DNA from 2 places in the Streptomyces sp. NRRL S-378 genome. Region 2 is predicted to be linked to the other one. Evidence: predicted binding sites of a transcription regulator. Region 2 holds the regulator's gene; the other holds the start of a gene.
What was found. Region 2 encodes HspR, which represses chaperone genes until heat shock. Its sites were predicted from a motif close to TTGAGNNNNNNNNNCTCAA; they were not measured.
Positions count from the first base shown of each region.

Region 1 (15,369 bases), on a different contig from region 2:
TGGCGGTGAGGGTCTGGCGTACGTCGGGCCGGGCGACCCGCGTGAAGTCGTCGAGGGCGGCCTGCTCCCGTACGCGCGAGCGCTGGGCGGCGGCGGTGAGTTCGTCGACCGCGGCCGAGCCCGGGGGCTGTTCGCCGCGGGGGACGGCCAGTGCGGCGAGGAGCAGTCCGCGGGTGGCCGAGGCCTGTTCCACGGCCTGGCCGAGCGGGGCCAGGGGGCGGGTGGTGGTGAGGGCGGCCTCCGCGCGCGGCGGGGTGAGGTCGGCGAGCCGGCCGCCCGGGGCGAGGAGTTCCGTGATGACGCCCGTGTAGGCCTGGTGGGCGGCGAGGGCGGTGCCCTTGCCGTCGATGGCTTCGGTGCGGACGGACCCGACGCGGGCGAGGGCCAGGGCGAGGGGCTCGTCGACCTCGGCCGCGGCCTCGGCGATCTGGCGGTCGGTGCGCTGGGTGCGTTCCTGGAGGGCGCCCTTGGCGGCACCGGGGCGGCCCTTGGCGGCGTACTCGACCACGGCGTCGCGCTCGTCGGCGAGGACGTGCGTGAGGGTGAGGATCTGCCCGGTCTGCTCCGCGAGGGTGACCAGCCGCTGGGAGTCGTTCAGCTCCCTCGCGGCGGTGACGACGGCGGGCGTGCCGGCCGCGAGGACGGTGAGCCCTGCGACGGCGACGCCGACGACCAGCCGGCTGCGCACGCGGACGCGGCGTCCTGCGGGGGCCGGGCCTTCGGCGGCGGTGCCGTTCTTCCGAGACCGCTTCTTCTGCACCGGTGCTCGCAATCCTGTACGTGTGCTTTTGCTCGTCTACTCGTGTGGCCGAGGTAACGGCCGGTCAACAAGTAAACGCCCCCTGCCCCCTCGTACCGCCTCAGACCTTTGCAGCGTGTTGGGGAGAGAGCCGCACATCGCCCACCCGGCCACTCGAACGAGTGAACATCACGGATGAGTTGGCGAACAACTCGGGAACCCGGCCCCGGAGCGGCTCCGTGGACAGGCGGTTGAAAGATCGATGCGGCCTTTGGCAGTATGCCCGCCCACATCGGCCGTCCCGAGCCGGGGCCTTGCCGGTCCGGAGCGGGACGCTCCGGGTGCGCGGAGCCCCCACCTCTCCCCGGTTTGGTCCGTACCTGCCCCGGTTCCGCAGACCCCGCCGGGCAGAATGTCCGTATGCGCATCGACCTCGCGACAGCCCCCGGCAACCGGGAACGCCCCAATGAGGACTGGGTGTCGGCGTCGGCGCCCGCTTCGGGCGGCGGGGTGCTGGTGGTCCTGGACGGGGTCACCCCGCCGGCGGGCGAGGACGGATGCGTGCACGGAGTGCCGTGGTTCACGGCCCGGCTCGGCGGCCGATTGACCGAACTGTCCGGATCGCGACGGGACATGCCGCTGGACCGGATCCTGGCCGAGGCCGTCCGCACCACGGCCGAGGCCCATCGCGACACGTGTGACCTTTCTCACGTCAGGACCCCGCAGGCGACGGTCGTCGTGGTCCGCTGGGACGAGGCGTACGTGGAGCATCTGGTGCTCTCGGACTCGGTACTCCTCCTCCAGGCGCCCGGGGGCGACGTGACGGCGGTGCTCGACGACCGGCTGGACCGGGTGCCGCGGGAGGTGCTGCGGTCGGTGGCCGCGACGGACGCCCTGCGCAACGCCGAGGGCGGCTTCTTCACGGCGGCCGCGGACCCGGCGGTGGCGGCCCGGGCGGTCACGGGGCGCACCCCGCGCGGGCGGGTGCGGGCGGTGGCAGCGCTCACGGACGGGGCGAGCCGCTGGACGGACACGTTCGGGGAGGGCGACTGGGCCGCGTGCCTGGAGGTGCTGCGGAAAGAGGGCGCGAAGGGGCTGATCGCCCGGGTCCGCGCCGTCGAGTCCGGCCCGGCGCGCCCGTCGGCCCCCCGGTACAAGCGGCACGACGACGCCTCGGCGGTCTACGCGGAACTCTGAGGCCGCGTCCGGCGGAGTGCCGGGGCGCGCGGCCGGACCCGGCTGCGGCTGCTCGGTGCCGCGGTGAGCCGCCGCCGTCACTCGGTGCCGTCACTCGGTGCCGTCGCTCGGTGCCGTCGCTCGGTGCCGCTATTTGGTGCCGCTATTCGGTGCCGCTATTCGGTGCCGACGTTCAACTGGTGCAGCAGTCGGGCCAGTTCCGCCACCTCGCCGCGGTCCCATCCGGCGAGCTTGCGCATGTACTGCTCGCGCCGGGCGCCCCGTACTCGCAGGAAGCGCTCGCGGCCCTCCTCGGTGAGGCCGACGAGAAAGGCCCGCCCGTCGGCGGGGTCCGGCTCGCGGGCCACCAGGCCCAGGACCTCCAGGGCCCGCAGCTGCCGGCTCATGGTGGCCTTGCCGACGCCGAAGTAGGCGGCGAGGTCGGTGGCCCGCTGCCGACCCGCTGCCTCCAGGCGGACGAGGAGCCCGTACGCGGCCGGCTCCAGCTCGGGGTGGAGCTCGCGGGCCATCTCGCCGGAGGAGGCGCGGGCCCGCCGGAGGAAGACGGACAGCTCCCGCTCCAGGGCAAGGAACTCCTGGTCTTCACTCCCGTGCACGTCCCGCTCCTTCTTCGCTGTGTGGCACCCCGGTGGGTGGGGCCAGTATTTCGCAGGGGGTGCGCGGACGGCCCGGGGCCCCGCCGCAGCGGGGACGCGGGCCGTCGGGAAGCCGTCGGGCGAGGGTGGTCAGCCGTCAGGCGACGGCGGTGACCGGCACCTGCGCCCCGTCGAGGGCGAGCTCCAGCACCTGGCGGACGTCGGTCACCGGGTGCACCTCCAGCCCCTCCAGCACCTCCGCCGGGACGTCGTCGAGGTCGGCCTCGTTGCGCTTCGGAATGATCACGGTCGTCAGGCCCGCGCGGTGGGCGGCGAGCAGCTTCTGCTTGACCCCGCCGATCGGCAGGACCCGCCCGGTCAGCGAGACCTCGCCGGTCATGGCCACGTCCGTGCGCACCTGCCGTCCGGAGAGCAGCGAGGCGAGGGCCGTGGTCATGGTGATGCCCGCGCTCGGGCCGTCCTTGGGCACCGCGCCGGCCGGGAAGTGGATGTGCACGCCGCGGTCCTTGAGGTCGGCGACCGGGAGTTCCAGTTCGGCGCCGTGCGAGCGCAGGAAGCTCAGGGCGATCTGCGCCGACTCCTTCATCACGTCGCCGAGCTGGCCGGTGAGGGTCAGTCCGGCGGCGCCCGTCTCCGGGTCGGCCAGGGAGGCCTCCACGAAGAGCACGTCGCCTCCCGCGCCGGTCACCGCGAGACCGGTGGCCACGCCGGGGACCGCTGTGCGCCGCTCGGCCGGGTCCTGGGCGGACTCGGGCACGTGGTGCGGCCGTCCGATCAGGCCCCGTAGCTCGCCGGCCCCGATGCGGTAGGGGAGTTCGCGTTCGCCCAGTTCGTGCTGGGCGGCGACCTTGCGCAACAGCCGTGCGACGGCCCGCTCCAGGGTGCGGACGCCCGCCTCGCGGGTGTACTCGCCGGCCAGCTTGCGCAGGGCGTCCTCCTCCAGGACCACCTCGTCGGCGGCGAGCCCGGCGCGCTCCAGCTGGCGGGGCAGCAGGTGGTCGCGGGCGATGACGACCTTCTCGTCCTCCGTGTAGCCGTCGAGCCGGACGAGTTCCATGCGGTCGGCCAGTGCCTCCGGGATGGCTTCCAGGACGTTGGCGGTGGCCAGGAAGACGACGTCGCTCAGGTCCAGTTCGACCTCCAGGTAGTGGTCCCGGAAGGTGTGGTTCTGGGCCGGGTCGAGGACCTCCAGGAGGGCGGCCGCGGGATCGCCGCGGAAGTCGGAGCCGACCTTGTCGATCTCGTCGAGCAGCACGACCGGGTTCATCGACCCGGCCTCCTTGATGGCCCGGACGATGCGGCCCGGCAGGGCGCCGACGTAGGTCCTGCGGTGCCCGCGCACCTCGGCCTCGTCGCGTACGCCGCCGAGTGCGACGCGGACGAACTTGCGGCCCATGGCGTGGGCCACGCTCTCGCCCAGCGAGGTCTTTCCGACGCCGGGCGGGCCGACGAGCGCGAGCACGGCGCCCCCGCGCCGGCCCCCGACGACGCCCATGCCGCGCTCGCTGCGGCGCTTGCGCACGGCCAGGTATTCGGTGATGCGGTCCTTCACGTCGCTGAGGCCCGCGTGCTCGGCGTCGAGCACCGCCCGGGCGCCCTGGATGTCGTACTGGTCCTCGGTGCGCTCGTTCCACGGCAGTTCGAGAACGGTGTCCAGCCAGGTGCGGATCCAGGAGCCCTCGGGGCTCTGGTCGCTGGACCGCTCCAGCTTGTCGACCTCCTTGAGGGCGGCCTCGCGGACCTTCTCGGGGAGGTCCGCGGCCTCGACGCGGGCCCGGTAGTCGTCGGACTCCTCGCCCTCCTTCTCGCCGTTCAGCTCGCGCAGTTCCTTGCGCACGGCTTCCAGCTGGCGCCGGAGCAGGAACTCGCGCTGCTGCTTGTCGACGCCGTCCTGGACGTCCTTGGCGATGGACTCGGCCACGTCCTGTTCGGCGAGGTGGTCGCTGAGGGCCTTGACGGCGAGCTTGAGGCGGGCGACGGGGTCGGCCGTCTCCAGCAGTTCGACCTTCTGCTCGACCGTCAGGAACGGCGAGTACCCGGAGTTGTCCGCGAGGGCGGAGACCCCTTCGATCTGCTGGACCCGGTCCACGACCTGCCAGGCTCCGCGCTTCTTGAGCCAGCTGGTGGCGAGTGCCTTGTACTCCTTGACGAGCTCGGTGACGGCGCCCGGCAGCGGATCGGGGACGGACTCGTCCACGGTCTCGCCCTCGACCCAGAGCGCGGCTCCGGGCCCGGTGGTGCCGGCGCCGATGCGGATGCGCCCGAGGCCGCGGATGAGGGCGCCCGGGTCGCCGCCGGAGAGCCGGCCGACCTGCTCGACGGTTCCGAGCACACCGGTCGCGGCGTACTTGCCGTCGATCCGCGGCACGAGCAGTACCCGGGGCTTGCCGCTGCTGCCCGCCGCGGCCTGGGCCGCCTCGACGGCTCCCCGCACCTCGGCGTCGGACAGGTCCAGCGGAACCACCATTCCGGGCAGCACGACCTCGTCGTCGAGCGGCAGCACGGGCAGGGTGAGCGATACGGACGTCGAAGCCATGATCTTCCCTCCGGCAGTGAAGTTGAGCTATGCCGACTCAATGCATCTGCGCCCCCCGGTGTTCCCCAATCCCCGTTCGCCGGGGGCGAACAGCCCCGGCTCCTGCTCCACCGTCAGCCGTGGAAGGAGGTGATGCGGACGTCGCCGGAGGTGGTCCGGGCCGAGAGGTGGGACGGGGCCGAGGCGTCGTCGGGGAGGGTGACGTCGCGGGCGCCGGAGGTGGTGGAGACCGCGAGGCGGTAGGGGGCGGCGGGCACCCGCAGGGTGACGTCGCCGGAGGTGGTCTCGGCGAGCACCGAGGCGGGGGCCTTCGCGAAGTCCAGCCGGGCGTCGCCCGAGGCCGAGTGCACCGACGCGCTCGGCCCGGACAGCCCGGTGGCGGTGATCCCGCCCGAGCTGGTGCTGATCCTCAGCGCTCCGGCGATGCCCTCGGCCCGGACATCGCCGGAGTCGGCCTCGACCTCGGCGGCGGCCACGCCCGTCACGGTGATGTCGCCGCTGTCGCTCTCCAGCGTGACCTTCGCGGTGGCGGGGACCTCCAGGCGGTAATCGATGGAGCAGTTGCCGGAGCAGCCGTGGGTGAAGGTGAGGACGCCCCCGCTGACCTGCTGGCCGGGTGTGGGGGCGGTCCCGCCGCGGTAGTGGACGGTACGGCGGACCGTGACGCCGGGACCGGTCCCGGGGGTGACCTCGATCGACCCGGACCGGGTGCCGGTGACCTCGACGGCGGTGACCGCCTCGGCGACCGTGGTGTCGGCGCGGGCCGTCCTGCGCGGGCCGTCGCCGAAGGAGCATCCGGCCAGGACCAGGCCGGCCGCGAGGGTGACGGCCGTGGCGCGGGCGGCCCGGGCCGCCGTGGTGAGGGAAGTCATGCCCTGATCCTCCGGCGCCGGAGCCGCCCGGCCGATGGTGCCGGTACCCGGATCCGGGGTCGGGTTATCCCCCCCCCCCGCCCCGGCACGGCACGGGCCGAACCCGGAGCGGGGCCACCGCCGTTCGCCGTTCTGCATTCGGCCGTTCGGCCGTTCGGCCGTGCAGGGTCGTTACCTCCTCATCCGTACGCGTGACGCGCGGATGCGGGCCCTGCTCATGGGCAGAGGTGGCTGCGGCACACGTTCCCACCCGTAGAAAGACCAGCTGATGCGTCTCCGCTCCGCCCTCGCCGCCGCTCTCGGCGCCGCCCTGCTCCTCGTCGCCGTCCCGGCCTCCGTCTCCGCATCCGCCGCCGCGTCGGGGCGGTTCAGCTACGCGTACGTGACCGTCGAGGGCAACGAGGCCTCCGGCTTCCTCAACGACCCGGCGGACGGCCAGTGCTTCACCCTTCCGGGCGTCGGCCAGGAGAACCCCGAGCCCGGCCACTCGCCGAGGAACCGCACCGACGCCTGGGCGACCGTCTTCGGCGACACCGGCTGCGAGGGCCCCTCCTTCCGCCTGCGGCCCTACACCGGCGGGGCGTCAGAGCGGCTGAAGGTGCGGTCGGTCGTCTTCGGCTGATCCGGCGTCCGGGGCCGCGACCGGAACGGGGGCCGGGCCGGTGGCGACCGGGCGCAGCGGGGAGGGCAGGCCCCACTCGCTCCAGGAGCCGTCGTACACCGCCAGGTCGCGGTAGCCGGCGAGGTCGGCGCCGAGGGCCAGCACGCAGGCGGTCACCCCGGAGCCGCAGCTGAAGCGGAGGCGTTCGCGTCCGCCCGTGGCCGCTTCGATGGCCGCGCGGAGCTCTGCGGCGGGGCGCATCCGGCCGTCGGGGCGCTGGAGTTCACCGAACGGCAGGCTGGCGGCGCCCGGCATGTGGCCGCCGCGCAGGCCGGGACGGGGTTCGGGGGCGGTGCCCTCGAAGCGTTCGCGGGTACGGGCGTCGAGGACGGCCGCGGCCGGGTCGGCGAGGGCGGCGGCGACCTCCTCGGCGTCGATCAGCAGGCCCGGGCGGGGCCGGGCGGTGAAGGAGCCGCGCGCGCCCTCGTACTGCGGGCCGCCGTCCTCGACGGGCAGGCCGGCGGCCGTCCAGGCGGGGAGTCCGCCGTCGAGGACGGCGGCCCGGTCGAAGCCCATGGCGCGCAGCATCCACCAGGCGCGGGCACTGGAGTAGACGCCGGCGCCGTCGTAGACGACGACGGTGTCGGTGTCGTCGAGGCCGAGGGACCTCAGCGCCTCGGTGAACTCGGCCGCGCCGGGCATGGTGTGCGGGGCGGCGGCCGCGTGGTCGGAGAGGGCCCCGTCGAGGTCGAAGGGGCGGGCGCCCGGGATCCGCCGGCCGGCGGCGCGGTGGGCGCCGACGGAGGCGTCGAAGACGACCAGTCCGGGGCCTCCCAGCCGGGCGGCCAGCCAGTCGGCCCCGACCAGCGGTCCGGGATCGCGGCGGGACGCGGGGTGGTTGGGCGTGGGCATACGGCACCTCCTGGGTCGGCGGTCCGCGCACGGCCCGCCGGCTGCGCAACGCGGTCGCCCCATCCTCCGCCCCGCCCCCCACCCGCCCGGCGCCCGGGGCCCCGCCCGACGGACGGACGACCGCACCCCGAGGCCCCGGGGCCGGGGGCCTCCCGACGGGATCCGGACCATGCCGCGCGCCGCCGGTCCGGCCCGGCGCCGCATCGTCGGCGGCGGCCGACGCCAACGGCCAAGGCGCGGCACGGCCCTGATCCGCAGGGCACCGGGCTCGTCGGTGCGGCCGGATCAGGGAGCGGCGCCCGGCCCGCGGGGCGCTGGCCGAGCAGGTGCGGGCCTTGGTCCGCCGGGCTTCGCTACGGGGGCGGGCAGTGGCCCCGGGGGGTGTAGAGGGCGATGCGGGCGCCTCGGACTTCGGTGATCGAGCACAGGTCGAAGCGGCTCGCCAGTACCTCGCGCTTGGCCGCCTCGCGCGGGTAGGGGTCCAGCGGCTGGTCCGCCGGGTCCAGCAGGGCGATCACGCGGGGCGCCGCGAGCAGGGCCGCGCGGATCCGCTCCGGGGGCAGCTCGGTGCCCTGGAGACTGCGCGAGGCGGTCGGGCCGGCGGCGAGGGCGGGGTCGCGGAGGCCTTCGTAGACCTCCGGCGAGGACAGCAGCCACTCGCGCCGGCGGGACGGCATGAACACCACGGCGTCCCCCGGGCGGGCCCGCTCCCGTACCGCGGCGGCCACCGCGAGGACGTCGTCCTTGCGGCTCTCCGGGGTGCGCAGCCATGCCGACCAGACGCCGAACGGCACGAGGAGGGCGCCCGCCAGCACCCACGGCCACCATCCGCGGGCGGCGGCCAGCCGTGCGCCCGCCAGCAGGGCGGGCCCGGCGAGCGCGTAGAGCACGTACCGGTCCACGTACCAGGGGTTGAGCAGCGAGATCGCCATCAGCAGTCCGGGCGGCAGCAGGACGAGCGGGAGCGCGACCCGGACGAGGTCCTTCGGGGCGCCCCGCGCGAGCAGCAGGCAGGCGCCGCCCACCACGGCGTACGCGGCCCAGTCCTGCCAGCTCGGCCGGCCCAGCCAGCCGAGCTGCTGGTGCGCCTGGCGCACGCTCACCGCAGCGAGCGGCAGCAGCAGGGCGGCGGCGGTCGCGGCGCTCCACCGCCAGCCGCGCGCGTGCCGGGCGGTGAAGGCGTGGGCGAGCAGCGCCAGCGCGGCGAACTCGTGCAGCCAGCAGCCGGTCAGCAGCACGACGGTGTAGGCGACCCAGCGCTCGCGGAGCATCAGGTAGGTCGCCCACACCACGGCGGCCGCGACCAGCGCGTACGAGCGGCCTTCCTGGGCGTACATCTGGACGGGCGGGAGTACGGCGTACACGCAGCCGGCGAGGAGCGCGGCACGCTCGCCCACGAGCCGGTGCGCGACGGCCGCCACCCCGGCGGCGGCGAGGGCGGTGGCGGCGACGGAGGGCAGCCGCAGCGCCCACAGGCCGCCGTCCCAGGCCTGGAACACGCCGTGCATGAGTACGTAGTACAGGCCGTGCACGGCGTCGACCCGGCCGAGGAGGTCCAGGATCGCGCCGGGCGAGCGGTGCGCCACCTGCCAGGTGACGGACTCGTCGCGCCACATGCTGCCGCCCCGTTCCAGGCCGCAGAGTCCGAGGGCCGCGGCGAGCAGCGGCGGGAGCAGGCGCCATGGCGCGATGCGGCGGATGGCGGCCTCCTGGAGCTGTCGGAAAGCTGTCGGATCGGGAGTGCGGACTCCATACTCGGGGGTGGACCCGAGTGTCTGCGGAGGTGGGTGTGCGCACGTTCCGGGCGGTGGCGGCGGTACTCCTGGGCGCGGTGGTCCTCGCGGGGTGCGGACCGTCCGGTTCCGGGGGCGACGACGCGCCGCCCAAGGGTTCCGGAGGACCGGGCACCATCACTGCGACCGCCGGCGCGAGCGCCGGTACGAGCGCCAGTACGAGCCCGAGCGCGAACCCCACCCCGAGCCACACTCCCAGCCCGCCTACGAGCGCGGTGCCCGCCCCCGGCGAGACCCTGGTCCGGGTCACCCGCAGCGGCGGTTTCGCCGGCGAGACCCACACCCTCGTCGTGAAGGGCGACGGCTCGTGGTCCCGGCTGGACGCAAAGGCGAAGGCGGAGGGCACCGGGAAGCTGTCGGAGCAGGAGCTGGCGGCCCTGCGCACCGCGCTCCGGGAGGCGGACTTCCCCGGTCGGCCCCGGATCGCGACGGGCGGACCGAAGATCTACGACGGGTTCTTCTACGCCTTCGTGCACGGCGGGTACGAGGTCGCGGGCGAGCAGGGGTCCCTGCCGCCGGCGCTGGTCAGGGTCGTGGAGGCGCTTCCTCCGTTCACCGCGGGCTGAGCTCGCGCAGCAGCCGGTCCAGGAACCCCTGCAGCCGGGCCGCCATGTCCGCGCTCTCCGGCGCGAGCACCCACTGGATCTGCAGCTGCACCAAGGGCGTGGTCACCGGCCTGCTCCGGGAGGAATGCGGCTTCGACGGCATCGTCTGCTCGACGTGGCTTCGGCCGGGCCGCCCCGAGGGCCGGCTGCCCCTCGAGCTCCCGGATCCCATGGCGGCCGTCACCGCCTCCCGGCCCGATGTGCCGAACGACACTCACGACGCGGTGTTCGCCCACGGTCGCGGACTGGCCTTGTAGGGCCCCTCCAAGAGGGATCCGACGAGGTCACAGCCAGTGGGGCACCTGACCGCCCCGCCCGCCGGGTGCCGGTCCCGCGAGGGGGCCGGTACCCGGTACAACCCATTCCATTTACTCAGGTCCAACGCATATGCCGTGTCCGAACCCCACGTAGCCGCAGGCCGGAGCCTCCTCTACGCTGCACCCCATTCAGCGGGATCTTCAGGGGCGGACATGGAACAGACACACACCACCCACACCGGCGCCGCGGCAACGCCCGGCGCCCAGCGGCGTGTGCTCGTCGTCGAGGACGACCGCACCATCGCTGAGGCCATCGCGGCCCGGCTGCGCGCCGAGGGCTTCCAGGTACAGACGGCCACCGACGGCCCCGCGGCCGTCGCCGCGGCAGAGAGCTGGCTGCCCGAGCTGCTGGTCCTCGACGTCATGCTGCCCGGCTTCGACGGGCTGGAGGTCTGCCGCCGGGTCCAGGCGCAGCGCCCGGTCCCGGTGCTGATGCTCACCGCCCGGGACGACGAGACCGACATGCTCGTCGGCCTGGGCGTCGGCGCCGACGACTACATGACGAAGCCGTTCTCCATGCGCGAGCTGGCCGCACGGGTCCACGTCCTGCTGCGGCGGGTGGAGCGGGCCACGATCGCCGCGCACACCCCGCGCGGCGCCACCCTGCGCCTGGGCGACCTGGAGATCGACCACGCGCAGCGCCGGGTCCGGGTGCAGACGGAGGACGTCCACCTGACCCCGACCGAGTTCGACCTGCTGGTGTGCCTGGCCGGGACCCCGCGGGCGGTGCTCTCCCGGGAGCAGCTGCTCGCCGAGGTCTGGGACTGGGCCGACGCCTCCGGGACCCGTACGGTCGACAGCCACATCAAGGCCCTGCGGCGGAAGATCGGCGCCGAGCGGATCCGTACGGTCCACGGGGTCGGGTACGCCCTGGAGACCCCGGCCCAGCCGTGACCGGCCGGGCGGAGGGGCCGCGCCAGCGCCCGCGCCAGCGGCCCACCGGGGGGCTGCGGCCCTTCTCGCCGTTCTCGATCAAGACCAAGCTCGGCACGCTCGTGGTGGTCTCGGTCTTCATCACGACCGGCCTGCTGCTGGTGGCCCTGCGCACGGACACCGAGCTGCGGTTCATCACCGTCTTCTCGGTGATCGCCTCGATGCTGATCACGCAGTTCGTGGCGCACAGCCTGACGGCCCCGCTGGACGACATGACGACGGTGGCCCGGGCGATATCCCACGGCGACTTCACGCGGCGGGTACGCGGCGCCGGGCGGCGCGACGAGCTGGGTGACCTGGCCTCCACGATCAACCTGATGGCGGACGACCTGGAGGCGGTGGACCGGCACCGCAAGGAGCTCGTCGCCAACGTGTCGCACGAGCTGCGCACGCCGATCGCCGCGCTGCGTGCGGTGCTGGAGAACGTGGTCGACGGGGTCTCGGCCGCCGACCCGGAGACCATGCGCACCATGCTGAAGCAGACCGAGCGCCTCGGCCGGCTCGTGGAGACCCTGCTGGACCTGTCCCGGGTGGACAACGGTGTGGTGCCGCTGAAGGCCCGCCGTTTCGAGGTGTGGCCGTACCTGTCCGGGGTTCTGAAGGAGTCGGGGCTGGCGGCCGCCGGACGGCCGGGACTGCTCTCCGGTTCCGGCGGGCACACGCGCAACGACGTGCACCTGCACCTGGACGTCTTCCCGCCCGACCTGTGCGCGTACGCGGACGCCGAGCGGCTGCACCAGGTGGTGGCCAACCTGATCGACAACGCGGTCAAGCACAGCCCGCCGCACGGCAGGGTCACCGTCCGGGCCCGGGCCGGCGACGTGCCCGGAGGCCTGGCGCTGGAGGTCCGGGACGAGGGCCCCGGCATCCCGGAGGCCGAGCGCCACCGGGTCTTCGAGCGGTTCAACCGGGGCAGCGCCCGCGGCGGTGACGGCGGCACCGGACTGGGCCTGGCGATCGCCCGCTGGGCCGTGGAACTGCACGGGGGCCGGATCGGAGTGGCTGAATCGTCACGCGGCTGCCGCATCCTCGTCACGCTTCCGGGCAGCTCGTAGGTCTCGTGTTGACGTAGGGTTCGACTGGGAAGGACATGATCTCGGCCACACGTACCCGGGGTCCGTCAGGGGTGCGAAGCCAAGGGGGCCGCAACCTGGGTGCCCCCTACCCGAACCAGGCTGGTTTCCCGCCATTCCACGTCATGAAACCCGCCGTTCGATGTGACCTGCATGACGTAAGTCCCGCCCGGCCTGCATGCAGCGGCCGAGGAGGCGTAGCCTTTATTCCCGCTGTCCATACCTTGTGAAGCGGAAGAGGGCGGTTGCCGCCGTGTCGCCACAGTCCCCCAGTAACTCGAGCACCACGACCGAAGCAGCAGAGGGCGGGAAGAACCCTGCCTCAGGCTTCGGCGCGAATGAGTGGCTCGTCGACGAGATCTATCAGCAGTACCTCCAGGACCCGCAGTCGGTCGACCGGGCCTGGTGGGACTTCTTCGCCGACTACAAGCCGGGGGGCGCTGCCGCTCCGGTGACGTCGGCCGGTCCCGACAAGTCCACGCCGACGGACGGCGCCTCCGCACAGGCCGCCACCGCCGCCGGGACTCCGCAGGTCGCCGACGCCGCCACGGGGGCGGCGGACGCCGCGCCCGCGCACACCGCGACGCCGACCACTCCGCCTGTGTCAGCTCCTGCCCCTGCTCCTGCCATCCCCTCTGGTGCCCCTGCTGTGACTGTCACCTCCCAGGCCCCGGCCGCCGCACCGGCCGCGCCCGCCCCCGCCTCCGTAGCCCCGCAGAAGGCCGCGCCCGCCACGGAGGCCCCCGCGGGCCCCGAACTGGTGACGCTCCGCGGCCCGGCGGCTGCCGTGGCCAAGAACATGAACGCCTCCCTCGACGTCCCGACGGCCACGTCCGTCCGCGCCGTCCCGGTGAAGCTGCTGTTCGACAACCGCATCGTCATCAACAACCACCTCAAGCGGGCCCGGGGCGGGAAGATCTCCTTCACGCACCTCATCGGCTACGCGATGGTCCAGGCCATCAAGGCCATGCCGTCGATGAACTACTCCTTCGCGGAGAAGGACGGCAAGCCGACCCTGGTCAAGCCCGACCACGTGAACTTCGGCCTCGCCATCGACCTGGTGAAGCCCAACGGCGACCGCCAGCTCGTCGTCGCCGGCATCAAGAAGGCCGAGACCCTCAACTTCTTCGAGTTCTGGCAGGCCTACGAGGACATCGTCCGCCGCGCCCGCGTCGGCAAGCTGACGATGGACGACTTCACCGGCGTGACCTGCTCCCTCACCAACCCCGGCGGCCTGGGCACCGTCCACTCCGTGCCCCGCCTGATGCCCGGACAGTCGGTCATCATGGGCGTCGGCTCCATGGACTACCCCGCCGAATTCCAGGGAACCTCGCAGGACACCCTGAACAAGCTGGGCATCTCCAAGGTCATGACCCTGACCTCGACCTACGACCACCGGGTCATCCAGGGCGCGGCCTCCGGCGAGTTCCTGCGCATCGTCGCGAACCTGCTGCTCGGCGAGAACGACTTCTACGACTCCGTCTTCGAGTCGCTGCGCATCCCGTACGAGCCGGTCCGCTGGAACCGCGACATCGACGCCAGCCACGACGACGACGTCACGAAGGCCGCCCGCGTCTTCGAGCTGATCCACTCCTACCGGGTCCGCGGCCACGTCATGGCCGACACCGACCCGCTGGAGTACAAGCAGCGCAAGCACCCCGACCTCGACATCACCGAGCACGGCCTCACCCTGTGGGACCTGGAGCGCGAGTTCGCCGTCGGCGGCTTCTCCGGCAAGTCGATGATGAAGCTGCGCGACATCCTCGGCGTGCTGCGCGACTCCTACTGCCGCACCACCGGCGTCGAGTTCATGCACATCCAGGACCCGAAGCAGCGCCGCTGGATCCAGGACCGCATCGAGCGCCCGCACACCAAGCCGGAGCGCGAGGAGCAGCTGCGCATCCTGCGCCGCCTGAACGCCGCCGAGGCCTTCGAGACCTTCCTGCAGACGAAGTACGTCGGCCAGAAGCGCTTCTCCCTGGAGGGCGGCGAGTCCGTCATCCCGCTGCTCGACGCCGTCATCGACTCGGCCGCCGAGGCCCGCCTCGAAGAGGTCGTCATCGGCATGGCCCACCGCGGCCGCCTGAACGTCCTGGCGAACATCGTCGGCAAGTCGTACGCGCAGATCTTCCGCGAGTTCGAGGGCAACCTCGACCCGAAGTCCATGCACGGCTCCGGCGACGTCAAGTACCACCTGGGCGCCGAGGGCACCTTCACCGGCCTCGACGGCGAGCAGATCAAGGTCTCGCTCGTCGCGAACCCCTCCCACCTGGAGGCCGTCGACCCGGTCCTGGAGGGCGTCGCCCGCGCCAAGCAGGACGTCATCAACAAGGGCGGCACGGACTTCACGGTCCTCCCGCTCGCGCTCCACGGCGACGCGGCCTTCGCCGGCCAGGGCGTCGTCGCCGAGACGCTGAACATGTCGCAGCTGCGCGGCTACCGCACCGGCGGCACCGTGCACGTGGTCATCAACAACCAGGTCGGCTTCACCGCCGCCCCGGAGTCCTCGCGTTCCTCCATGTACGCGACCGACGTGGCCCGCATGATCGAGGCGCCGATCTTCCACGTGAACGGCGACGACCCGGAAGCGGTCGTCCGCGTTGCCCGTCTGGCCTTCGAGTTCCGCCAGGCGTTCAACAAGGACGTGGTCATCGACCTCATCTGCTACCGGCGCCGCGGCCACAACGAGTCGGACAACCCGGCCTTCACGCAGCCGCTGATGTACGACCTGATCGACAAGAAGCGCTCGGTGCGCAAGCTCTACACCGAGTCCCTCATCGGTCGTGGTGACATCACCCTGGAAGAGGCCGAGCAGGCGCTCCAGGACTTCCAGGGCCAGCTGGAGAAGGTCTTCGCGGAGGTCCGCGAGGCCGCCACGCAGCCGGCGGTCTCCCCGGCGCCGGCGCCCGACCAGGCCGACTTCCCCGTCGCGGTGAACACCGCGATCTCGCAGGACGTCGTCAAGCGGATCGCCGAGTCCCAGGTCAACATCCCCGAGGGCGTCACCGTCCACCCGCGTCTGCTGCCGCAGCTGCAGCGCCGCGCGGCGATGATCGACGAGGGCACCATCGACTGGGGCATGGGCGAGACCCTGGCCTTCGGCTCGCTGCTGATGGAGGGCACCCCGGTCCGTCTGTCCGGCCAGGACTCCCGCCGCGGCACCTTCGGCCAGCGCCACGCGGTCCTCATCGACCG
Region 1 covers NZ_JOBX01000071.1:8,116-23,484, reverse strand. Annotated here, with positions in the region: gene IH80_RS0132890 (nitrate- and nitrite sensing domain-containing protein) at 1-760, opposite strand, end outside; gene IH80_RS0132885 (protein phosphatase 2C domain-containing protein) at 1,160-1,936, shown strand; gene IH80_RS0132880 (MarR family winged helix-turn-helix transcriptional regulator) at 2,092-2,532, opposite strand; gene lon (endopeptidase La) at 2,669-5,068, opposite strand; gene IH80_RS0132870 (DUF4097 family beta strand repeat-containing protein) at 5,182-5,940, opposite strand; gene IH80_RS0132865 (hypothetical protein) at 6,209-6,562, shown strand; gene IH80_RS0132860 (sulfurtransferase) at 6,524-7,453, opposite strand; gene IH80_RS0132855 (glycosyltransferase family 39 protein) at 7,807-9,069, opposite strand; gene IH80_RS41170 (hypothetical protein) at 9,243-9,812, shown strand; gene IH80_RS0132835 (response regulator transcription factor) at 10,322-11,062, shown strand; gene IH80_RS0132830 (sensor histidine kinase) at 11,059-12,156, shown strand; gene IH80_RS0132825 (multifunctional oxoglutarate decarboxylase/oxoglutarate dehydrogenase thiamine pyrophosphate-binding subunit/dihydrolipoyllysine-residue succinyltransferase subunit) at 12,428-15,369, shown strand, end outside.
Region 1: lon (endopeptidase La) is a predicted target of HspR. The motif match lies at 5,091-5,109, and genes of this name have one in related genera.

Region 2 (15,369 bases):
GGGCAAGGAGCAGAAGATGACCGTCACCGGCGGCTCTTCGCTCGGCAAGGACGAGGTCGACCGCATGCGCCAGGAGGCGGAGCAGTACGCGGACGAGGACCTGCGCCGCAAGGAGGCCGCCGAGTCCCGCAACCAGGGCGAGCAGCTCGTCTACCAGACGGAGAAGTTCGTCAAGGACAACGAGGACAAGGTTCCGGCCGAGGTCAAGACCGAGGTCGAGGCGGCCGTCGCCGAGCTGAAGGAGAAGCTCAAGGGCGAGGACACCGGCGAGATCCGCACCGCGACCGAGAAGCTCGCCGCGGTGAGCCAGAAGCTCGGCCAGGCGATCTACGCCGACGCACAGGCCGCCCAGGGCGCCGCCGGTGCCGCCGGTGACGCGGGCCAGGCCAAGGCCGACGACGACGTCGTCGACGCCGAGATCGTCGACGACGAGAAGCCGAAGGGTGGCGCTGCCTGATGTCGGAGGAGACCCCGGGCTTCGACGAGAAGCCCGAAGTCCCCGCCGACGCCGCTCAGGACGACGCCGAGCCGAAGGCCGCCGACTCCGCCGACACGGCGGAGGGTGCGGCCCCGGCCGGGGACAGCGCACAGGATGTGGCCCTGCTGGCGCAGCTGGACCAGGCCCGTACCGCACTCGGTGAGCGCACCGCGGACCTCCAGCGGCTCCAGGCGGAGTACCAGAACTACCGCCGCCGGGTGGAGCGGGACCGGATCACCGTCAAGGAGATCGCGGTCGCGTCCCTCCTGACGGAGCTCCTGCCGACGCTCGACGACATCGGCCGGGCGCGGGAGCACGGCGAGCTGGTCGGCGGCTTCAAGTCGGTGGCCGAGTCGCTGGAGACGGTCGCCGCCAAGATGGGCCTGCAGCAGTTCGGCAAGGAGGGCGAGCCCTTCGACCCGACGGTCCACGAGGCCCTGATGCACTCGTACGCGCCGGACGTCACCGAGACGACCTGCGTGGCGATCCTGCAGCCGGGGTACCGGATCGGCGAGCGTACGATCCGTCCCGCACGGGTCGCGGTGGCCGAGCCCCAGCCGGGCGCGGCCCCCAAGTCCGAGTCCGCGGAGGGCGACAAGCCGTCCGGCGAGGACGCGGATGCAGCCGACGAGGGCTGATGCAGGACACGTAGCGGCACGGGAGGAGGGACACCGGGGATGAGCACGAAGGACTTCGTGGAGAAGGACTACTACAAGGTCCTCGGTGTCCCGAAGGACGCCACCGAGGCCGAGATCAAGAAGGCGTACCGGAAGCTCGCGCGCGAGTTCCACCCGGACGCCAACAAGGGCGACGCCGCCGCCGAGGAGCGCTTCAAGGAGATCTCCGAGGCGAACGACATCCTCGGGGACGCCAAGAAGCGCAAGGAGTACGACGAGGCGCGCGCCCTGTTCGGCAACGGCGGCTTCCGCCCCGGGCCGGGCGGCGGCGGGTCGTTCAACTTCGACCTGGGCGACCTCTTCGGGGGCACCCAGCAGGGCGGTCAGGCCGGCGGCTTCGGCGGCGGCCTGGGCGACGTCTTCGGCGGCCTCTTCAACCGCGGCGCCGGCCCGGGTGCGGGCACCCGCACCCAGCCGCGCCGCGGCCAGGACATCGAGTCGGAGGTCACCCTCTCCTTCACGGAGGCGGTGGACGGGGCCACGGTCCCGCTCCGGATGTCCTCGCAGGCGCCGTGCAAGGCCTGTTCGGGCACCGGCGACAAGAACGGCACGCCCAGGGTGTGCCCGACCTGTGTCGGCACCGGCCAGGTCTCGCGCGGCAGCGGCGGCGGCTTCTCGCTGACCGACCCCTGCGCGGACTGCAAGGGCCGCGGCCTGATCGCGGAGACCCCCTGCGACGTCTGCAAGGGCAGCGGCCGGGCCCGCAGCTCCCGCACCATGCAGGTCAGGATCCCGGCGGGCGTCTCCGACGGCCAGCGGATCCGGCTGCGCGGCAAGGGCGCCCCGGGCGAGCGCGGCGGTCCCGCCGGTGACCTCTACGTGGTGGTGCACGTCGGGACGCACCCGGTGTTCGGCCGCAAGGACGACAACCTGACGGTGACCGTTCCGGTGACGTTCGCGGAGGCGGCACTGGGCGCCGACATCAAGGTCCCGACCTTGAACGGACCGTCCGTGACGCTGAAACTGCCCCCGGGCACCCCGAACGGGCGTACGATGCGGGCCCGCGGGAAGGGTGCGGTCCGCAAGGACGGCACCCGCGGGGACCTGCTGGTCACCGTGGAAGTGGCGGTTCCGACCGAGCTGTCCGACAAGGCCCGCGAGGCGCTGGAGATGTACCGCGAGGCGACGGAGTCGCAGGACCCGCGCTCCGCGCTGTTCGAGTCCGCGAAGGGAGCATGACATGGACGGCCGCCGACGACAGTCCCGTCTGGGAAATGGTGCCTACCAACTCACCGACGAGACCCCGGTCTACGTGATCTCGGTGGCCGCCCAGCTCTCGGGCCTGCATCCGCAGACCCTCCGCCAGTACGACCGTCTCGGCCTCGTCTCCCCGGACCGTACGGCCGGCCGCGGCCGGCGCTATTCGGCCCGGGACATCGAGCTGCTCCGCACGGTGCAGGCGCTGTCCCAGGACGAGGGCATCAACCTGGCGGGCATCAAGCGGATCATCGAACTGGAGAACCAGGTGGCCGCGCTCCAGCAGCGCGTCGCGGAGCTCTCGGCCGCGGTGGACGGCGCCGCCGCCACGCTGCGGGCCCGCGAGGCCCAGGTGCACGCCTCGTACCGGCGCGACCTGGTCCCGTACCAGCCGCCGCAGCCGGGCAGCGCCCTGGTGGTCTGGCGCCCCAGCCCCAAGCGCCCGCTGGACTGACCGGCAGGTCGCCCGGCCCCCCCGGAGCACACCCTCTGGCCCCGCCCCTCCCAGGGCGGGGCCAGAGGGCTTTCCAGAGGGCTTTCCCGAGGCCTTCTAGAGGCTTTCCGGGCCGTGCTCCGGGTCCCCGTCCGCGGCGGGGTCCTCGCACTCCTGCGGGGCGGAGGGGCGGCCCAGGATGCCGGACTGGGCGATGAGGTAGCCGAGCTGGGCCCGGCTGCCGCTGCCGAGGGTGGTGGCGAGCTTGGCGATGTGGGCGCGGCAGGTGCGCACGTTCATCCCCAGGCGCCGGGCGATGGCCTCGTCCACGTGCCCCTCGATGAGGAGCTGGGCGATGGTGCGCTGCACGCCGGTGACGCCGCCGGGGGTGCTGCGGTACGTCACCTCTTCCGTCAGGGGCACGGCGCGGTGCCACAGCTGCTCGAACACCTTGATGAGGTAGTCGACGAGGCCGGGGTGGCGCAGTTCCAGCGCCACCCGGCGGTCGTCGCTCACGGGGATGAAGGCGACCGTGCGGTCGAAGATGATGAGGCGCTCTATCAGCTCTTCGAGGGTGCGGATCTCGACCTTGCCGGTGGAGATGCGGTCCACGTAGGCGAGGGTGCCCTGGCTGTGCCGTGCGGTGTGCTGGTAGAGGGTCCGTATGCTGACCCCGCGGTCGATCAGCGGCTGGTCGCGCTCCAGGGCCTGTGTGAGGGCCTCGGAGGGCCGCGCTCCGCCCGGCTGGACCGTCAGCACCTCGGTGTGGCATTCGGCCGTCGCGAGGTTCAGCGCGGCGTTGATCCTTTCGAAACCCTCCAGCACCGTGATGGCATGGGTGTCGGCCGGACTCTGTGCGCTGATGGCCAGGAAAGGCTCGAAAGTGTCGGTGAGATCTACAGCGCTGCGTCGGCGGTCCTGGATCTCGCGTTCAATCGGATGGAGCCGTTGAGCCAAAGCCACGGACGGGGGAACCGGGCGGAGCTGGTTCGCGTCATCCGGATCGGGCTGTAGAAGGGCGAGTTCCAGCAGGCAGGGGGCGTTCTGGATCTCTCCCCGGGCTATCCGGCCGGTGCTCAGGGCAGCCGCGTAGAGCCGCGTCCCCTCGGCGCACATGGACGTGACGGGGTGGGGATGTGTCGCCATTGTCGGTTTTTGCGTCAAATCTCCACCCCCCAGGGTCCTGAACATGCAAGAACATGATGCATCGTCCCTGTGGCATTGACGTGCCTGAATGAGCCATCGTCTGACACGCGGGGGAGAGGATTCCATCAAGTGAGGACGAAGCCGACCATGTACAAGAGAATGCTTCGCTCGGTGCTTGCCATAGGTTTCTCCGCCGTTGCGGTTTTTGGGGCAGTCAGCGCCGTCGAAAGTGACGCGGGGAGCGCTAGGGACGGTCAGGGTACGAGCCTGACGAGCACGGAGTTCGACACCGGCTGGACCACGGCGCCCGTGGGCAAGTACGCGGACACCGGCTGGACCGCCGCAGAGCTGGGCGGCAAGGACGACACCGGCTGGACCGAGGCTCCTGCGACGGTGTCCGCATGACCCCCGACGACCGCGGCTTCCGCCGCGAGATGGCGTCCGCGTACCGCTCGGGCTGGCAGTTCATCGACCTCGCCACGGCCATCCCCCACCCCGGCGACTCGTTGATGGTCACCCTCTTCGGCCAACCGATCGTCATCGTGCGCGAGGAGGACGAGGACGTACGTGCCTACCGGTGCCTGCGCCGCCCGCGCGGCGCGCCGCAGCCCGTCCGCTGCGAGGTGCGCTACGGAATGGTCTTCGTCAATCTCGATCAGCGGGACCACCAGCTCTTCGAGCCCGACATCACCACCGCCACCCCCCGCAGTGCCTGAAGCGATTCCCCCGTCGTTGCAGATCGCTCAGGCGCTACCCCCACACAACGGCGCCATCGTGGACCTGACCACGATGGCGCCGTTGTGATGCCGCCGTCCAGTGCGTGATCCGGACAAGATGAAGGATCAAAGGCTCACGCGCGCCCCATCGCCCGGTCGAGGGTGATCTCCACGACCACACGGTCGGGATTGGGCGACGGCGTCCGCCCGTACCGCTCCGCGTAACGCGCCACCGCGTCGGCGACCGACGCCTCGTCCGTGCGGATCACCGCACGGCCCTCCAGCGTGGCCCAGCGTCGCCCCTCCATCTGGCAGACCGCCACCCGCGCCCCGCCGTCCTGCGCGGCCTGCGCGGCCTGCGCGGCCAGGACGTTGCGGACCTTCTTGCTGTGCTTGTTGCTGATCACCCGGGCCAGGCCGGCCTCCGGGTCGTACGTCACGCCCACCGGCACCACGTGCGGGGTCCCGTCGGGGCGCGGGGTGGTCAGCGTGCAGACGTGCCGCTCCCGCCAGAAGGCGAGGTACTCGGGCGTCGGGTTGAGTACGTCATGGGACATGGCCCGAAGGGTACGGGGAAGCCGTCCCCTCAACTGCCTTGAGTGGAATAGACTCAACTTTGCATACGCTGACTCTGTCAGACCCAGTTGGGGATCCCTCGGAGAGGAGAAGACGCAGTGGACGCCGAGCTGACCAACAAGAGCCGGGACGCGCTGAACGCGGCCACCAGCAGGGCCGTCAAGGAAGGCCATGCAGATCTGACCCCCGCGCACCTGCTGCTGGCCCTGCTCGCCGGCGAGGACAACGAGAACGTGACCGACCTGCTGATCGCGACGGAGGCCGACCAGGCCGCCGTGCGCAGCGGCGCGGAACGCCTCCTCGCCGCACTGCCCAGCGTCACCGGTTCCACGGTGGCGCCGCCGCAGCCCACCCGCGACCTGCTCGCCGTACTGGCCGAGGCCGACAGCGAGGCCGGCGAGCTCGGCGACGAGTACCTCTCCACCGAACACCTGCTCATCGCCATCGCCGCCAAGGGCGGCGCGGCCGGTGAGGTCCTTTCCACCCAGGGCGCGACGGCGAAGAAGCTGCTGGACGCCTTCCAGAACGCACGAGGAGCACGGCGGGTGACCACCCCCGACCCCGAGGGCCAGTACAAGGCCCTGGAGAAGTTCGGCACCGACTTCACGGCCGCCGCCCGCGATGGCAAGCTCGACCCGGTCATCGGCCGCGACCACGAGATCCGGCGCGTCGTCCAGGTGCTCTCGCGCCGCACCAAGAACAACCCGGTGCTCATCGGCGAGCCCGGCGTCGGCAAGACGGCCGTCGTCGAGGGCCTGGCCCAGCGCATCGTCAAGGGCGACGTGCCCGAGTCCCTGAAGAACAAGCGGCTCGTCTCCCTGGACCTCGGCGCCATGGTCGCCGGCGCCAAGTACCGCGGTGAGTTCGAGGAACGGCTCAAGACCGTCCTCGCGGAGATCAAGTCCAGCGAAGGCCAGATCATCACCTTCATCGACGAGCTGCACACGGTCGTCGGAGCGGGCGCCGGCGGCGACTCCGCCATGGACGCCGGCAACATGCTCAAGCCCATGCTGGCCCGCGGCGAGCTCCGCATGGTCGGTGCGACCACCCTCGACGAGTACCGCGAGCGCATCGAGAAGGACCCGGCGCTGGAGCGGCGCTTCCAGCAGGTGCTGGTCGCCGAGCCGTCCGTCGAGGACACCATTGCGATCCTGCGCGGGCTCAAGGGCCGCTACGAGGCGCACCACAAGGTGGTCATCAACGACAGCGCGCTCGTCGCCGCCGCGACCCTCTCCGACCGGTACATCACCTCCCGCTTCCTGCCCGACAAGGCCATCGACCTCGTCGACGAGGCCGCGTCCCGGTTGCGCATGGAGATCGACTCCTCGCCCGTCGAGATCGACGAGCTCCAGCGCTCGGTGGACCGCCTGCGGATGGAGGAGCTGGCGCTGAACAACGAGTCCGACCCGGCCTCGCGCGAGCGTCTCGACAAGATCCGCAAGGACCTCGCCGACCGGGAGGAGGAGCTGCGCGGCCTGACCGCCCGCTGGGAGAAGGAGAAGCAGTCCCTCAACCGGGTCGGTGAGCTCAAGGAGCGCCTGGACGACCTGCGCGGCCAGGCCGAGCGGGCCCAGCGCGACGGCGACTTCGACGCCGCCTCCAAGCTGCTCTACGGCGAGATCCCGGCCCTGGAGCGCGAGCTGGCCGAGGCCACCGAGGAGGAGGCCGAGGCCTCCAAGGCCGGCGCCTCGAAGAACACGATGGTCAAGGACGAGGTCGGCCCGGACGACATCGCCGACGTGGTGGGCGCCTGGACCGGCATCCCCGCGGGCCGCCTGCTGGAGGGCGAGACCCAGAAGCTGCTCCGCATGGAGGACGAGCTGGGCCGCCGCCTGATCGGCCAGACCGAGGCCGTGAGGGCCGTCTCCGACGCCGTGCGCCGCACCCGTGCCGGCATCGCCGACCCGGACCGGCCGACCGGCTCCTTCCTCTTCCTCGGGCCGACGGGCGTGGGCAAGACGGAGCTGGCCAAGGCGCTCGCCGACTTCCTCTTCGACGACGAGCGGGCCATGGTCCGCATCGACATGTCGGAGTACTCCGAGAAGCACAGCGTGGCCCGGCTCGTCGGCGCCCCGCCCGGATACGTCGGTTACGAGGAGGGCGGCCAGCTCACCGAGGCCGTCCGCCGCCGCCCGTACAGCGTGGTGCTCCTCGACGAGGTGGAGAAGGCCCACCCGGAGGTCTTCGACATCCTGCTCCAGGTCCTGGACGACGGCCGGCTCACGGACGGCCAGGGCCGCACCGTCGACTTCCGCAACACCATCCTGATCCTGACCTCGAACCTGGGCAGCCAGTTCCTGATGGACCCGGCCACCTCTGCCGAGCAGAAGCAGCAGCAGGTCCTGGACGTGGTCCGGGCGAGCTTCAAGCCGGAGTTCCTCAACCGCCTGGACGACCTGGTGGTCTTCTCCGCGCTGAGCCGGGACGAGCTGGCGCACATCGCCGAGCTCCAGATCCGCCGTCTCGCGAAGCGCCTGGCCGACCGGCGCCTCACCCTGGACGTCACCCCCGAGGCCCTGGCCTGGGTCGCGGACAAGGGCAACGACCCGGCGTACGGTGCCCGGCCCCTGCGCCGCCTGATCCAGACGGCAATCGGCGACCGCCTGGCGAAGGAGATCCTCTCCGGCGAGGTGCGCGACGGCGACACCGTACGGGTCGACGTGGCCGGCGAGGACCTGCTGGTGGGCAAGGCCCTCTGACCGGGCCCGCGACGGGCCTTCTCACCGGGCCTTCGGCCGGGCCCACGCCCGGGCACCCCGCGTACAGGAACGTGCGCGGGGTGCACTCCTGTCCGCCCGCAGCGGATCCGTGACCGTCGGGCTGGACATGGGGTGGGCGGGATGGGGGAGGATGCAAGTATCCGCACGAAGGGAAGTACACGGTGAGCATCGACCCGGCCTCGATTCCGAACTTCGGAGGGCAGCAGCCCGATCCGCAGGCCACAGGACCGGCGGGCCCCGTCGTCCCCGACCAGGATCTGGTCAAGCAGCTGCTGGAGCAGATGGAGCTCAAGTACGTCGTCGACGACGAGGGTGACCTCGCGGCGCCGTGGGAGGAGTTCCGTACGTACTTCATGTTCCGCGGCGAAGCGGAGCAGCAGGTCTTCTCGGTGCGGACCTTCTACGACCGTCCGCACAAGATCGACGAGAAGCCGCAGCTCCTCGAGTCGATCGACGACTGGAACCGTCGCACGCTGTGGCCGAAGGTCTACAGCCACACGCACGACGACGGCTCCGTCCGCCTGATCGGCGAGGCGCAGATGCTGATCGGCACCGGCGTCAACCTGGAGCACTTCGTGTCCTCCACGGTCAGCTGGGTCCGCGCGTCCATCGAGTTCGACAAGTGGCTCACGGAGCAGCTCGGACTGGAGAAGGACATCGACTCCGCCGACGGCGAGGACGAGGACGGCGGGGAGAACTGACCCCGCCGTCTCACAGGGGCATCTTGGCGAACACCAGGAGGTAGACCCCGTAGCCGTAACCGAGCCCGGCCAGCCCCGCGGTCACCACGACCGCGGAGCGCGGCCGGGCTCGCGCCATCACGGCGGCCAGCGGCAGCAGCAGCGGGAACGCCGGAAGCAGGAAGCGCGGCTTCGATTCGAAGTAGCCCGCCCCGCCCACGGCGATCACCAGCAGCACCGCGGTGTAGACGAGCAGCGGCAGCGGCGGCCGGTTGAACAGCAGCAGGACCGCGAGCAGCAGGGCGGTGCCCAGCAGCACCGCGGTGACGGCGGTGGCGAGCGCCACGGGCTCGCCGCTCAGCACCCGCCAGGTCATGGACAGCGCGTACCCGCCCCCGTCGAAGCGGGACCCCCACTGCCGCTGCACGGTGAAGTACCCCGCCGGGTCCCCCCTGCGCACCCCGACGGCCACCACGTACGCCAGCCAGCCCGCCGGCGCCAGCAGCCCGGCCACCCACACCTCGGGCGGGCGGGATCTTCGGACGAGCAGCGCGTGCAGGGCCGTGACGGACACGGCCGCCGCCACGGCGATCCCCGTGGGCCGGGTCAGCCCCGCGACCAGCGCCAGCGACCCGGCGAGCAGCCAGCGCTCGCGCAGCAGCGCGTACAGCGACCAGGCGGCGAGCGCGACCAGCAGCGGCTCGGTGTAGGCGAGGGTGAGCACCACCGCGTGCGGCACCGCCGCCCACAGCGCGACCAGCAGCAGTGCGACGCGCCGCCCGGCCACCAGCTCCCCGATCCGGTACACGCCGACCGCGGCCACCGCGGCCGCGGTCCAGGAGACCAGCAGCCCTCCCCACTCGCCGCCGCCGGCCAGGCGCACCAGCGCCGGGTAGAGCGGGAAGAAGGCGTAATCGCTCTGCACCAGCCCGGTGACGGGCCAGATCTGGGTGCGGCCGTAGCCGTGCCGGGCGATGGCGAGGTACCAGACGGAGTCCCAGGAGTGCCCCAGCACCCGTACGGGGCTGCGCCCTGCCCACCAGGCGGCGAGGGCCAGCACGGCGGCCCCGGCCACGCGGACGGCGGCGAAGACGCCGAGCGCGAGCGCGGCCGTGGGCACCCCGACGGCCCTGACGTCCCGCGGCCGCACGAAAACAGACGTACTGCCCGTCGCCGTCATCTACCCCGACTTCCTGCGCGCGTGCGTGAGGACGCCCATCCGGACCAGGAGGAGCCTCGGGCACCTTAAGCGTCCCCGCGTCCCTCCGTGGGTGAATGGCCCGGAAGCCCGGGTGACATCGGGCACGCCCGGGCCGCGGCCCGACGGCCGCGCCGCCGGCCGGCCGGCTCAGAGGCGCCGCAGCCGCTCCACGGCCTCTTCGAGGACCTCGGTCTTCTTGCAGAACGCCCAGCGGACCTGCGCGGCGCCGGCGGACTTGTCGTCGTAGAAGACGGAGTTGGGGATGGCGACGACCCCGCAGCGCTCCGGCAGGGCGCGGCAGAAGGCGAGGCCGTCCTTCTCGCCGAGGGGGGTGATGTCGGTGGTGATGAAGTACGTGCCCTGCGGGCGGAAGACCTGGAAGCCGGCCGACGCGAGGCCGTCGGCGAGGATGTCGCGCTTGGCGGCGAGGTCGGCGCGGAAGGCGTCGTAGTAGGCGTCCGGCAGCTGCAGGGCCTCCGCGACGGCGTACTGGAAGGGGCCCGAGGAGACGTAGGTGAGGAACTGCTTCGCCGCGCGGACTGCGGAGACGAGCGCCGGCGGGGCGGTGATCCAGCCGACCTTCCAGCCGGTGAACGAGAACGTCTTGCCCGCGCTGCCGATGGTGACCGTGCGCTCGCGCATGCCGGGGAAGCCCGCCAGGGGGAGGTGGGAGCCCTCGAAGACCAGGTGCTCGTACACCTCGTCCGTGACGACCAGCAGATCGCGCTCCACCGCCAGCGCGGCGATCGCCGTGAGCTCGTCCGCGGTCAGGACGGTGCCCGTCGGGTTGTGCGGGGTGTTCAGCAGGAGGAGCCGGGTGCGCGGGGTGACGGCGGCGCGCAGCTCGTCCAGGTCGAGGACGAAGCCGTCGTCGTGGGGGCGCAGGGTGACGGGGACGCGGGTGGCGCCGGCCATCGCGATGCAGGCCGCGTAGGAGTCGTAGTACGGCTCCAGGGCGATGACCTCGTCACCCGGCTCCAGGAGCGCGAGGAGGGAGGCGGCGATGGCCTCCGTGGCGCCCGCGGTGACGAGGACCTCGGTGTCGGGGTCGTGGCCGAGGCCGTAGAAGCGCTGCTGGTGCGCGGCGATCGCGGTGCGCAGCTCCGGGACGCCGGGGCCGGGCGGGTACTGGTTGCCGAGGCCCGTGAGGACCGCGCGGGAGGCCGCCTCGGCGATCTGCGCCGGGCCGTCGGTGTCGGGGAAGCCCTGGCCGAGGTTGATCGACCCGGTGCGTGCGGCCAGTGCCGACATCTCGGCGAAGATCGTGGTGCCGAAGGCCGCCAGCCGGCGGTTCAGGAAGGGGCGGTCGCTGCTCACGGGTGCGCTCATGGGCGCCATCCTGCGGGCAACCTCTGGACTTGCTCAAGTGTGCTTTGGGCCGTGCGGGCCGAGGGCATCCCCCCTGCACGCGGGACGCGGGGATCCCGCTCCCCGGGGGAACCGGGGCGTGAGAGAGGGGCGGACATGGAGTTCGTCTTGGTAGTGCTCGTGCTGTGTCTGGGGATCGTCTTCCTCTGGAGCCGGCTCGTCCGGTCCCGGTCCGTGCACGCTTCGCGTCCGCGCCGGCCGCGCCGCAGCGGGGGCGGCCGGCGCAGCTGGTGGGCCGGCGACGGCGGCTCGGCGGGCTGCGGGTCGTCGTCCTCGTGCGGTTCCTCGTCCTCCTGCGGGGGCGGGGGGTGCGGCGGCGGCAGCTGATACGGGGCGGCCGGCGCCGTCCTGACGTGGGCGTCCGACGGTCCGCTTCCCGTCGGGCGCCCCGCGCGTCGTCCATGCATCCCGACGCGCGGGACGCAACCTGTTGAACACGTGAACTGCCGAGCCCCCGGGGGGATGTAAACCCCTTCAACTTGGGTAAAAACGCTGTGAGTGCCGTGCCTTTCATGATTCCCTCGGTTGAGTAGACCAGTCCTCGGACCTCCCTGGACTTCCTGTGGACCCGTGCCGGTTTCCCCCCACCCGTGCTTGCTACCGCTGGCGGGCCCGGCCCATCTCCCTCGCGCGTTTGCGGAGCCGACTCATGCTCACGACCCTCCAGACCTCATACACCGACACGCGTGCCGCCGATCTCGCCTGGGCCCTGGGTCGGGACCGGCTGCCCGCCCTGGCCGTACTGAACCTCGAACTTTCGGGTGCGAAGGTCGAGTTGCGCCTGCTCGGGGCCTCCCATCAGGTTCTGCTGGAGGAGCGGGACGTGCTCTGTTCGGAGACGGTCGCCTGCATGCCCGGCAGCAGTACGCCGCTGCCGCTGGGCGTCGCGAAGCGGGTGGGCGACTGGGAGTACGAGTTCGCGGCGCGGGTCGAGACCCTGTCCCGGGGATCCTTCGCGGGGCGGGCGCAGGAGCTGCTCGCCCTGGTGGCGGATCACCCGAACGGACTGGCAGGGACGTTCCCGGGCAGCCCGCACGCCTTCACCGCCATGCTCGCCCAGCGGTACGAGGGTCAGGTGCGGTGGCGCACCTGGCACGCGTACCCGCAGGAAGGGCAGTTGGTGGCCACCCGGACGCGGGTCGCGCTCCGGATGGGCGCCGCGACCCCGCCCCTGGAATCGCCCGCCCTGCTGTAGGCCGTGCGGGGGACGGGCTGCCGGGCGGTGTGCGGCCGGTCGGCGCTGCGCGGTGCGGGGCGTGCGATGTGGTTACGCCAACTGGCCGAATCAATGCACCACTTGCACCCATGTGGGTGACCGGATGCGAGTGGGCGGTGACGTACGGTTCGCTTCATGATCGACCGTTCCGTCCCGCGCCGGGTCCTCCCGGCTCCGGAGCCGGGAGGCGCCGCGGCCGGTCCGGCCGCCCTGCCCGTACGGCCCCGGACCGGCCGACTCCTCGTCCTGGCCACCGTGTTCGTCTGCGCCGCCTGCGGGCTCGTGTACGAGCTGGAGCTCCTCGCCCTGGGCACCTACCTCATCGGCGACTCCGTCACCCAGGCGTCGGTCGTGCTGTCCGTCATGGTCTTCGCCATGGGCGTCGGCTCCCTGCTCGCCAAACGCCTGCGGCACCGGCCCGCCCTCGGCTTCGCCGTCATCGAGGCCGGGCTCGCCCTCCTCGGAGGCCTCTCCGCCATAGCGCTGTACGCGAGTTTCGCCTGGCTGGGCGAGTCCCGTCCCGCGCTCGTCGCGTTCTCCTTCGCCATCGGCATGCTCATCGGCGCGGAGATCCCGCTGCTGATGGTCCTCATCCAGCGCATCCGCAGACAGGACGCCGGCGGCGCGGTCGCCGACCTGTTCGCCGCCGACTACGTGGGCGCCCTCGTCGGCGGTCTCGCCTTCCCGTTCCTGCTGCTGCCGATGCTCGGCCAGCTCACCGGCGCCATGCTCACCGGCACCGTCAACGCCGTCGTCGGCGGCGGGCTGGTCCTGTGGCTCTTCCGCCACGACCTGAGCAGGCGCTGCCGCTGGCTGCTGATCGCTGTGAACCTCGCCGTCCTCGTCGTGCTGGCCTCCGCGACCGTCCTGGCCGACGACTTCGAGCGGGTCGCCCGGCGCGCCGTCTACGGCTCCGAGGTGCGCGTCGCCGTCCAGACCGGGGTGCAGGAGCTGGTGCTCACCGGCCCCGCGACCGGCTCCCCGCGCTCCCTCGACCTGTACCTCGACGGTCGGCTGCGGGTCAGCGGCTACGACGAGCACCGCTACCACGAGGCCCTGGTCCACCCCGCCATGACCGGCCCGCACGCCCGGGTCCTGGTCCTCGGCGGCGGCGACGGGCTCGCCGCCCGCGAGGTGCTCCGCTACCGGGACGTCGCCTCCGTCACCGTCGTCGAGGTCGACCCCGGCGTGGTCCGCCTCGCCCGCACCGATCCCATGCTCTCCGCGCTCAACGCCGGGGTGTACGCCGACCCGCGCCTGGCCGTCGTCAACCAGGACGCCTTCCGCTGGCTGCGCGGGCCCGCCGCGAACGACCGCTTCGACGTGATCGTCTCCGACCTCCCCGACCCCGGCATCACCCCCAGCACGAAGCTGTACTCACAGGAGTTCTACGGGCTGGCCGCGCGGGCCCTGGCCCCCGGCGGCCGGATGGCCGTGCACGCCGGGCCGCTGGCGACGCGCCCCCGTACGTACTGGACCGTCGACTCCACGTTGCGCGCGGCCGGGCTGCGCACCGCCCCCTACAGCGCGGGCGGCCGCCTCACGGGCTTCGCCGCCGGACCCGACCGGACCCCCCTCGGGGGGACCGGCGAGCCGCCCCGGGACTGGGGCTTCGTCCTGGCCGCCCGCGACCAGGAGCCCCGGCTGCGGGTGGACCGTGAGACGCCCGCGCTGCGCTCGCTGACGACCGGCTCCCTCCAGGACGCGGCGCGCGACGCCGAACGCTTCCGGATGAGCGGACTTCCGCCGTCGACGCTGCCGCACCCGCGGTATTCGTGACCCGGTGCGGTCCAGGCCGTAGGCTCGACCGCATGGAGCATCAGGTGTTCGTCCCGGTACCGGCAGACGACCTCCGCGCCGTGCTGCGCGACCCCGCACGGGTGGCCCGGTGCGTGCCGGGACTCCAGCAGGACGCCGACACGGGCGTCGGCCCGCTCTCCGGGCGGCTCAAGGTGCGGGCCGGCGGGAGCACCGTGACCTACCGGGGGTCCGCAGCCGTCATCGAACAGGACCCCGGCCACTTCACCATGGAGGGTGAGGGCACGGAGGTACGCGGCAGCGGCACCGTGAAGTTCTCGCTCGACCTGCGTCTGACCCCGGCCCCGGACGGGACCCGGCTGGACGTCACCGCCCGCGCCGCCGCCGACGGACGCGCCGCCGCCTTCGCCCCCGAGGCCGCGGCCACCGCCCTGCGCAGACTGCTCGACCGGGCCGCGGCCCAGCTGGCCGTCGGGTCCGCGATCGGCGACCCGGTCGCCGAGGCCGAGGACGCGGCGGAGCGCGAGGACGAGGCCGAGGACGCCGACGGTCCGGCGGGGCCGGACGACGACGTCACCGAGGTCAGTGCCACGCTCTTCGAGACCGAGGTGCCGCCCCCGTCCCTGGACCCCTCCCTGGACCCGTTCCTGGCCGGGGGTTTCGAGGACGACGCAGCCGGAGCCGCACGGCCGCCGGCCGAGGCCGCCCACGCCCGCCGCACCATGATCGGCCGTAGCGCCGAGGAGGTGGACCACGCGCCCCCGCGCGGCCGGTACGCCCCGGTCCCCGCGCCGGCCGCGACCGCCCCCGGTGACAGCATGCGCTGGATCGCCCCGGCCGCGGCGCTCGCGATCGCCTCGGCCGTCGTCATCGGCCGTGCCCTGCGCCGCCGCCGCTGACCTGCGCCCTCGGCCCCCTCGACGGCACGACACCTAACGGGCGGGACACCCCCTAGGGTCGACCGCATGAGTACGCAACTGAGCGCCGGCGGCACCGAGGTGACTGTCGACCAGGAGAACGGCTGCCGGATCGGCAGCCTGCGCATCGACGGGACCGAGCTGCTGCGCCAGGGGCCGCGGTACGGATCGTTCCCGATGGTGCCGTGGTGCGGCCGTATGAAGGACGGCCGCTTCCACAACGGTGCGACCGTCCACCAGATGCCCCTCGATCACCCGCCGCACGCCCTGCACGGCTTCGGCCGTG
Region 2 covers NZ_JOBX01000004.1:158,619-173,987, reverse strand. Annotated here, with positions in the region: partial or broken gene IH80_RS0104775 (Hsp70 family protein) at 1-457, shown strand, start outside; gene grpE (nucleotide exchange factor GrpE) at 457-1,116, shown strand; gene dnaJ (molecular chaperone DnaJ) at 1,156-2,334, shown strand; gene IH80_RS0104760 (heat shock protein transcriptional repressor HspR) at 2,336-2,806, shown strand; gene IH80_RS0104755 (hypothetical protein) at 2,903-3,976, opposite strand; gene IH80_RS0104745 (hypothetical protein) at 4,333-4,647, shown strand; gene IH80_RS44540 (pyridoxamine 5'-phosphate oxidase family protein) at 4,782-5,204, opposite strand; gene clpB (ATP-dependent chaperone ClpB) at 5,322-7,922, shown strand; gene IH80_RS0104730 (YbjN domain-containing protein) at 8,105-8,644, shown strand; gene IH80_RS0104725 (glycosyltransferase family 39 protein) at 8,655-9,773, opposite strand; gene IH80_RS0104720 (pyridoxal phosphate-dependent aminotransferase) at 9,972-11,162, opposite strand; gene IH80_RS0104715 (DUF2617 family protein) at 11,842-12,387, shown strand; gene IH80_RS0104710 (polyamine aminopropyltransferase) at 12,544-14,187, shown strand; gene IH80_RS0104705 (SRPBCC family protein) at 14,220-15,065, shown strand; gene IH80_RS0104700 (aldose epimerase) at 15,132-15,369, shown strand, end outside.